DNA from 4 places in the Agaribacterium sp. ZY112 genome. Region 1 is predicted to be linked to each of the others. Evidence: predicted binding sites of a transcription regulator. Region 1 holds the regulator's gene; each other region holds the start of a gene.
The links. Region 1 encodes FNR, which switches genes on or off when oxygen is low (the NO sensors DNR and NnrR bind a similar motif). Its sites were predicted from a motif close to TTGATNNNNATCAA; they were not measured.

Region 1 (2,175 bases):
GTAGAAAAACTAAACAAATAACATCTTCAAGGCACTGACTTTCGGCGTCTCGTTTTATACCACGCTTTTGCACAAGATATTTAACGCGATCAATGCTGTCGGCATCGTAACCAGCTTCTTCCATTAGCTCTGCTGTACGTTGAGCGTGGAAGAGGCCTAGATTGGCACGCCACTTTTTATAGCCTGTACGACCTTCTGGGTAGTCACTGCGAGGAGAGCGCCAGCGCTCTATGTGCTGGGCGCGAGCTGCTATCTTTAAGGCTTCAGATGCCGAGGTATCAAAAGCCTCAAGCATAGACGTCATACGTTGGCTGTAGAGAAGCTCTTTTGAGATCTGTTGGCCGTTGTCTTCTTCTAAATTGGGGTCGAGAGCATTCGCCGCGTCTATAAGCGCGTTAACGCGTTCAAAATAGTTAGTCATTCGTATTAGTCTTTACAGCTGCTTAGTGAGCTTGAACGCAGGGCATCAATATCATTAATTTGGATGTGTTTCTTATCCAAAGTGATGATGCCGCTTTTATTTAAGCGAGTAAAAATACGACTTACAGTCTCGATGGTTAGACCAAGATAATTACCAATGTCCGAACGGCTCATCGGCAAGTGAAATTCTTTGGCTGATAAACCACGATATTGGTTGCGAGTGGCAATAGAAAGTAACAGGGCGGCAAGGCGCTCTTCTGCGCTGTTCTTGCTGAGCATGGTGATAAGTTGCTGTTCTTCAGCGATCTCCTTACTCATTAGCTGGAAGAAGCGACGTTGTAGTGTTGGGATTGCAACGCTGAGCTCTTCAAGGCGGCTAAAAGGAATTTCGCAAACAGCGGCGGTTTCTAAAGCGATGGCCGAGTTACTGTGTAGGTTAGTAGCAAGCCCATCAATGCCAATGATTTCACCAGGAAGGTGGAAGCCGGTAATTTGTTCTATCCCGTCCTCAGTGATCTTAACGGTCTTGACTGCACCTGAACGCACGGCGTAGACAGATTTAAAGGCCTCGCCCGCGTGATAGAGGTGGTCTTTTTTCTGTAAAGGACGGCCGCGTTGAATAATACTGTCGAGTTTATCGATATCTTCAATTTCAAGGCTAATGGGTAAGCAAATACCAGCTAAACGACAGTCTGCGCAGTTGGTTTGAGGAAGACCCGCACCAGCACCGGCGCCAGAACATGAAGAGGAAGAAGCAAGCTGTACAGTCATTTGTCTAAGACCCTAATACGTATGCAATTAATTGCTCTAATTTTAGCGCTTTATGCGCCACTAAGATAGGGGTCTTTGATGCAAAGGTAGTTGGCCTTTTTCGATTTCCTCTAAGTAGTGACCAATGTCGCTGAAGTTCGTCAAACGTAGAGAGCCAAATTTACTGCTAGCACCTGGACCAAGGTTTAAATGGTCGGTGCTCACTTCAATTAAATCCTCTTTAAACAAGGTGGTTTGTTGCTCGATGTCTTTTTCACCAAGTGGGTAGGTGGTCGAGCCAATATAAATATAATCTGGAGAGTAGCGATCACGCATAACACGTATGCTCTTACGCAGGTTTTCAACCCCTTCGCTGTGCTGTATTTGTACCCCAACACGTGCAAACTTGTAGGTTCGCGCTTCATCGATGGGCTCTTCAAGCATTTGTAGCTGGTCAGATTGGGCGTGTTCAATAGCTAATTGGCAGTGTTGAAAGCTTAAACCGCGAAGTAGGGCAAGTACTTCTGTTTGGGCATCATCGGGCGATAGTACCACTCGGTAAAGGGCGTCACTGATATCAAATTTACTTGCGATACCGTGAATAATACCGGTGATATCAAAAGGGTGTAGAAAGGCTCCGCTGTAATGCAGCTCTATACAGCTGATCTTTCGTCGGCCAAGGGCTTTATGCCAAAGCTTTAATTCTTTTTGTAGGCTGAGGCCTATTTCACTTTGTTCAGCGAGTAGCTCTAAACCTTGTTGGGCATCGATAATGATGGCCATAGGCTTATTGCGGCGCAGCTCAAAACGGTGGCGCAGACTGGCGTCACACAAGCTTATTTCTTCTCGTGATTGCAAACTAATAATGGTCGCTGGATTAGTGGGGGTATTCATAGCAACAGTCTATGTCTGAGCCGCTTTGCGGCTTTGATTAGGATCAAGCTGCGGTGGGGCTAACAGAGGCTTGTTACAAAATAGTAACTAGAGGCGGAACATCTGGGGCAC
Region 2 (2,175 bases), 1.5 Mb from region 1:
ATTTGGGTAAGAGATATGTATTGACCGATAAAAAGAGGAGTCTTCTTTTTTGTAATCAAGCGTATAAGTACCCTCTGGAGTTTTTTCATCTCCCTCTTGGGTTTTGTGGCCTTTGGGGTTTTCACCAAATGCCACATCATACTCTTTGACGAGAGTGCCTCCTGAATAGAGATACATCTTTCGTTCAGATTTATCGACCTGTACGAGGTCGACCTCGCCCCATACGAAGCTTGATATTAATAGCGATAGTGTAAGAAGTACTTCATGACAGGTAACGCTGTTATAACCGGCCGGAACGGGTGTGCTATTAAAGCACACTTTAAACGACGCAATGGAGGTCCAGCCAGCTTGCTGGCGGTGGTTGATAACTTTGTTACGCAGCTGGCCACGAGCGCCAGCCCCTAGCTTGAAATATGAGTGATACCAAACCAAAGACAATGCCAATTGGTGAAGATACTAGACTGACAGAACCAACTACGATGGCCGGTATTTTGTACTGAGGATTTTTACTTTTTACGCCACTACCAACAATGAGAAGCGTTACACTCCATATGGCGAAAAAACAAATCACTAAAACTGCCTTGATACTGCTAGGGAAACCATTGTTAATTACGTACATGAAGAGTAGTGCAACTGATGAAACGCCTAGAAGAATTCCGTTAGCTTGAAGTGATATCCCTGCTATCTTGAGATTATTCAAAATTAGTCCTTGATGCATAACAGTTAATTAATAGGACGATGTCCTTGTAATTCTCCCTCTAATCTACCCTCTACATATAAAAAATTCCATTACTATCAATGCCTTAGCTTGATGCACCTCGTTGGTTCTAACTTTGCCCCAGTTGACTCTTTCCTCATAATTCGGAGTGTGCTTGTAAAAATATAATAAAATCAAATGCTTAGATGGCTGGTTTTTAGAAAAGTAAGACACTTTCCTAGTAACTCCGAATAAATTAGCAGGTATATACCTGCCAAAATCTGTTGACATAGATCAATAAGAAATCAATACTTTCAGAAATAACTGAAACTTGGTGTGTTTTATGAGCACAGAGGTAAAGCAGTTGAGCGCTCAGGCTCAGGTGTTTGTGATGCATTTTGGTGAGATGGGAAGTCGTTGGGGCTTTAACCGCACGGTAGGCCAGATGCTGGCCCTAATTGTGGTGCACCCCAAGCCGATTAGTGCCGATGAGCTGTCACAATTATTGGGTGTTAGCCGTGGTAATGTCAGCATGGGAATTAAAGAGTTACAAAGCTGGCGTTTAATTAAAACGGAAAAGCAGGCGGGTGATCGCAAAGACTATTATTCACCGGTTGGTGATATTTGGCAGATGGCGCGACACGTGGTTGATGAGCGCAGTCGCCGCGAGTTAGAACCCACTTTAAGCTTATTGCGCTCGCAATTATTAGAAAGTTGCACAGATGAGAGCGATCTGCATGCTCAAGCTAAGATGGCTGAAATCTATGAGTTGCTTGAACTTGCTAACGATTGGACGAAAGCGGTAAGCGGTTTAAGCCAAAAACAGCTGCAAAGTTTAATGAAGATGGGCTCCGGGCTTGGCAAGCTGGTGGAGTTCAAAGACAAAATGCTCGGTCAGAGCGATAGTAAATAAGGGATATTTATGGACGCCTTGGAATTATCCAGAATTCAGTTTGCCCTCAATATTAGTTTTCATATTCTTTTCCCCAGTATCACCATCGCTCTGTGTTGGATTTTATTTTATTTCAAACTGCGTTTTAACTTAAGTGGTGACGAAGTATGGATGCGTGCTTATCGCTTTTGGGTCAAGATATTTGCATTGAGTTTTGCCTTGGGCGTGGTCACCGGCATTACTATGTCCTTCCAGTTTGGTACCAACTGGCCGGGTTTTATGGAGAAGGTCGGTAACATCGCAGGCCCCTTGTTGGGGTATGAAGTATTAACCGCTTTTTTCTTAGAGGCTACTTTTCTTGGCATTATGTTATTTGGCTCTAAGCGTGTGCCTAATAGTGTCCATACGGTTGCGACTTTAATTGTGGCTCTGGGTACAACGGCTTCAGCTTTTTGGATTCTCGCGCTTAACTCTTGGATGCAAACACCAGCAGGGCATGAAATACGTGATGGTGTTGTTTATGCAGTAGATTGGTTTGAGGTGATTTTTAACCCGTCGTTTTCTCACCGCTTTACCCACATGTTGA
Region 3 (2,175 bases), 1.8 Mb from region 1:
CGGTTTGTGCGAAGTTGGCGACGGTTGCCGTCTTACCTGTCACTGATATAGCTTGGCCTGCGAGGAAATTACTCCAGTTAGCTACGTCTTGCGCTGTTTGTCCTGTGGTCTGAGCTTTTTTAGGGGCGCCTTTAGGCAGTACTGAATCTTCTTCTAAATCATCACCTAGATCATCTTCTGAAGGGTCAATGTCCTGCATCATGTACTGATGAATTCGTAGCTTATTTTTACGTAAGTTTTCAGCTTCATGTGAGTCCATACTGTTCTCTCATATTTTGATTCGGTTGATAATAAAAAAGCGCACAACAACTACAGCAAGCAAGGCGCTGGCTGGTCGTTTTGAGCATATTTAGATGGTTTTATGTGGCCGGATCTCTTCTAGAGTCGGGCCGTAGAGGCCATTCTCTACAGTATTGATTAAGGGCTAGGCTTCTTGCCTTGGCGCACTAAACAACATTGTAGCACTCTCTTTAGGGCGTTTGGCCATTCTTTGTTCGTAAGAAGTGATCTATCTAAGTATTGGTATCGCTATGATCTTAATTTTGATGCGCAGGCTAACTCTAGCGGCGTTAGTTTAATGATTTCCAGGTTCTTCAAGGGTTTCATCCATCTGTGGATAGGCTGAAAACTCTATGCTCAAACCGAGCTCGTTGCACAGGCTTATAAGCTTGCTACTGAGTACGATATTACTGTTAGCGCTAGTGCCGTTGTTTTCTATTAAAGCTAGACCTAAACCAATATCTAAGACGCATTGCGCTTGCTCCGCTTTTAAGGCGAGAAGGCTATTTTTGTGTTTCTCTAAGAAGGCGTAAAGCTCGAGTTGATGGCTCTGTGCATCAGCGGTTTCAGAGATCAGTGCATCAAAGCCGCTGTGTTCACAAGCGCCGCCGAGTATATCGGTATCGCCAATGTTATAGGCTTCTAAGTGGGCGTCGATGGGGTGCTGGGCAAGAAAAGCCTCTACGTCAAAGCTTTCGCCATAAACGCGCAATACGCTATCTAGCATGCTTGTGTTCTCTATGGTGTTTTTAGCAAAGGGCTATTGTACACGGGCTTGTATTTTCTGCTTGTGCTAAGTGGCGCCAAAGCAGCAATGACCAAGATCAAAGGGAGTGAATAATCTCTAAAGCCAAAGGGAACTAATGGCTGCAATACGACCCAGCTCAAGTCACGCTTGTGCCAAAGTCTTAATCTAGGCTCTGCTCAGAGCTGCCTCAGCAGCCTAAGCCAATACAACAACCAATTAAAACTGCACAGAGCTTTGTAATGGTGGCTACGGAACAAGCGCCTTTACTGCAGGTTCTGCCTTCGCACGAAAGAGGCCGATCGATGTCAGATCAAGAAGCGACGACTTACCGTCAGCGCCACAAACCCGCCAGTGAGTTTGCTACTCGTAATGAGTACCTAGAGAACGAACTAAAAATCATGTCGTTTAAGCGCTGGGGCATTAATCTGCCTGGTCGCGACTTTGGTGTAGAAATAGAAGATTGGGTGCCTGCGCTTGCGGCCACCATTGGTAAGATTGTGATGGTGACGGCCATGGTCGCCGCTTTTGCTGCTCAATTTGGCTTAAGCCCTGAGTTTATTGCTGAGAATGTGCGCTTTGAATTGCTGATTGCCGGCGTGCTCTTTGTTGTTCTTTTTTCAGCCATTCTTAACCCCAATTCAAACTTGGCCGGTACCCACGGGCCTATGATCCCCTTGATTCCACTTATTGCTGCAGCCGGTGGGCATCCTCTGGCACTGGGGATTATGGTGGGTGTATTTGGTATCTTGCTTAGTATTACCAAGGGCGGGTCTAAACTGGTTGCGCTAACGGGCGAGGGTGTCCGTGGTGGCCTGCTGATTTATCTTGGTGCTGTGGGGCTGATTAGCCAAATTGGTAAATTAAAGGGCTGGTCTTTAGGTTTAGAAGAAGGCCCTGTTGGTTTTATGGTGATTGTCACCACTATTATTGTTTACGCGTATTTGGCGCGTGTGCAAAAACGTTGGTTGGCTATTCCGCTGTGCTCGGCCATTGCCGGTATTGTTGCTTTGATTATGGGCGCTCCATTTGAGTTTTCTACCGAGCCGGGCCTGCCTCATATGAGTCCGTTTTATTGGTGGGGGGAAAACACGGGGTGGCAGCTGGGCTGGCCAGATGTAAATAGCTTTATTGCTGTTATTCCTTTCTCT
Region 4 (2,175 bases), 1.1 Mb from region 1:
CGAATGGGATCTGACTTCTCGTGAGACCTTAATGGCTTACTGTGAAGAGCATAAGATCCCAGTAGACTTTGCCAATGCCAAGAAGAAGTCTCCGTATTCAATGGATGCGAACTTATTACATATCAGCTACGAAGGTGACTTGTTGGAAGATCCTTGGGCTGAAGCTGAAGATGATATGTGGCGCTGGTCAGTATCGCCTGAAGAGGCGCCAGATAAAGCCGAATACTTAGAGCTTCGCTTTAAAAATGGTGATCCTGTTGCCATTGATGGCGAAGAGATGAGCCCAGCAACGCTCTTAGAGACCTTAAACAAGCGTGGCGGTGCTCACGGTGTTGGTCGTTTAGATATCGTTGAAAACCGTTATGTAGGTATGAAGAGCCGTGGTTGTTATGAAACACCTGGCGGCACGATTCTGATGAAAGCGCATCGTGCGATCGAGAGCCTAACCTTAGATCGTGAAGCTGCTCATCTGAAAGACAGCATCATGCCTAAATATGCTGAATTAGTTTATAACGGCTATTGGTGGAGCCCTGAGCGTGAGATGCTTCAAGCGCTTATTGATGAAAGCCAAAAAGTTGTAAACGGCGATGTGCGCCTTAAGCTGTATAAAGGTGCTGTTAGCTGTGTAGGTCGTCGCTCTGAAGACAGCCTATTTGATGAAAAAATTGCTACCTTTGAAGATGATGCGGGTGCTTACGATCAAAAAGATGCTGAAGGCTTTATTAAGCTAAATTCTTTACGATTGCGTATTGCTTCAGAAAAGGGTCGTAACCCGCTCGAGAGTTAATCGGGTAGGAACACTTCGCAGTGAAATGCGCAGGCTCCAGTTTTTTGATGTAGATCAAAAGACTGGAGCCGTTCGTTTTTCTGCTGATGGGAAAACGGCATACTTCATTATCCCAGTCTTTTCTTTTTTTTGGACTGGATAATAGGTTTGCTTTGCTTACTTTGGCCGCTATGCGGTTATAACAATTATTAATTAAACAAACGTGGGAAGTTGATATGACGAGTGACGCATCTGCTGCTCAAACTGAAGTCACATACAACTACGATGTGGTACGTCAATTTACTGTTATGACAGTAGTTTGGGGTATCGTAGGCATGGCAGTCGGCGTACTGCTAGCTGCGCAGTTGTACTGGCCTGAGCTCAATGACATCCTCCAACCTTATACGCATTTTGGTCGCTTGCGTCCTTTGCATACTAATGCGGTTATTTTTGCTTTTGGTGGCTGTGCTTTATTTGCTACCTCGTATTACGTGGTGCAACGTACATGTCAGGCTCGCCTCTGGGGTGGATTCTTAATTCCATTTACCTTTTGGGGGTGGCAACTCATCATTGTACTTGCTGCTATTACGCTTCCTCTTGGTTATACCTCAGCCAAAGAGTACGCGGAGCTAGAATGGCCAATCGATATTTTGATTACCCTAGTCTGGGTGGCCTATGCCATATGCTTCTTTGGCACCATTGTTAAGCGTAAAACGTCTCATATCTATGTAGCGAATTGGTTCTTTGGTGCCTTTATTGTCACCGTAGCCGTTCTTCACGTTGTTAATAGCATGGCCGTACCTGTGAGTGCCATGAAGTCTTACTCTATGTACAGCGGTGCGATGGATGCGATGATTCAGTGGTGGTATGGCCATAATGCGGTAGGTTTCTTCCTGACGGCGGGTTTCTTAGGCATCATGTATTACTTTGTTCCTAAGCAAGCTGAACGCCCGGTTTACTCTTATCAGTTATCCATTGTTCACTTCTGGGCTTTGATTTCTATCTACGTTTGGGCCGGTGCTCACCACTTGCACTACAGTGCACTTCCAGATTGGGCGCAAACCCTTGGTATGGTGATGAGCTTGATTCTATTGGCTCCTAGTTGGGGTGGTATGATCAACGGTGTGCTTACCTTAAGTGGCGCATGGCACAAATTGCGTACGGATCCTACTTTACGTTTCTTAGTGGTGAGTCTGAGCTTCTACGGCATGTCGACCTTCGAAGGTCCAATGATGTCGATCAAAACTGTAAACGCCTTATCTCACAACACCGACTGGACCATCGGTCACGTACACTCAGGTGCTTTAGGTTGGGTTGCGATGATTTCAATCGGCGCCTGTTATCACCTGATACCTCACTTGTTTAACCGTAAGTCTATGTGGTCAGTACCTTTAGTTAATGTGCACTTC

Region 2: a site for FNR is predicted at 982-995, ahead of AB1S55_RS17555 (GbsR/MarR family transcriptional regulator). Genes of this name have one in related genera too.
Region 3: a site for FNR is predicted at 1,094-1,107, ahead of AB1S55_RS02885 (DUF3360 family protein). Genes of this name have one in related genera too.
Region 4: a site for FNR is predicted at 832-845, ahead of ccoN (cytochrome-c oxidase, cbb3-type subunit I). Genes of this name have one in related genera too.

What each region holds. Positions count from the first base shown of each region.
Region 1 is NZ_CP166840.1:2,496,567-2,498,741, forward strand. Features, by position in the region: gene AB1S55_RS10895 (DUF4202 domain-containing protein) at 1-421, opposite strand, end outside; gene fnr (fumarate/nitrate reduction transcriptional regulator Fnr) at 427-1,191, opposite strand; gene AB1S55_RS10905 (hypothetical protein) at 1,252-2,064, opposite strand; gene AB1S55_RS10910 (NAD-dependent deacylase) at 2,152-2,175, opposite strand, start outside.
Region 2 is NZ_CP166840.1:4,035,900-4,038,074, reverse strand. Features, by position in the region: gene AB1S55_RS17560 (murein L,D-transpeptidase family protein) at 1-432, opposite strand, end outside; gene AB1S55_RS17555 (GbsR/MarR family transcriptional regulator) at 1,041-1,610, shown strand; gene AB1S55_RS17550 (cytochrome ubiquinol oxidase subunit I) at 1,620-2,175, shown strand, end outside.
Region 3 is NZ_CP166840.1:656,488-658,662, reverse strand. Features, by position in the region: gene AB1S55_RS02895 (hypothetical protein) at 1-259, opposite strand, end outside; gene AB1S55_RS02890 (hypothetical protein) at 575-1,006, opposite strand; gene AB1S55_RS02885 (DUF3360 family protein) at 1,330-2,175, shown strand, end outside.
Region 4 is NZ_CP166840.1:3,575,810-3,577,984, reverse strand. Features, by position in the region: gene AB1S55_RS15550 (argininosuccinate synthase) at 1-787, shown strand, start outside; gene ccoN (cytochrome-c oxidase, cbb3-type subunit I) at 1,003-2,175, shown strand, end outside.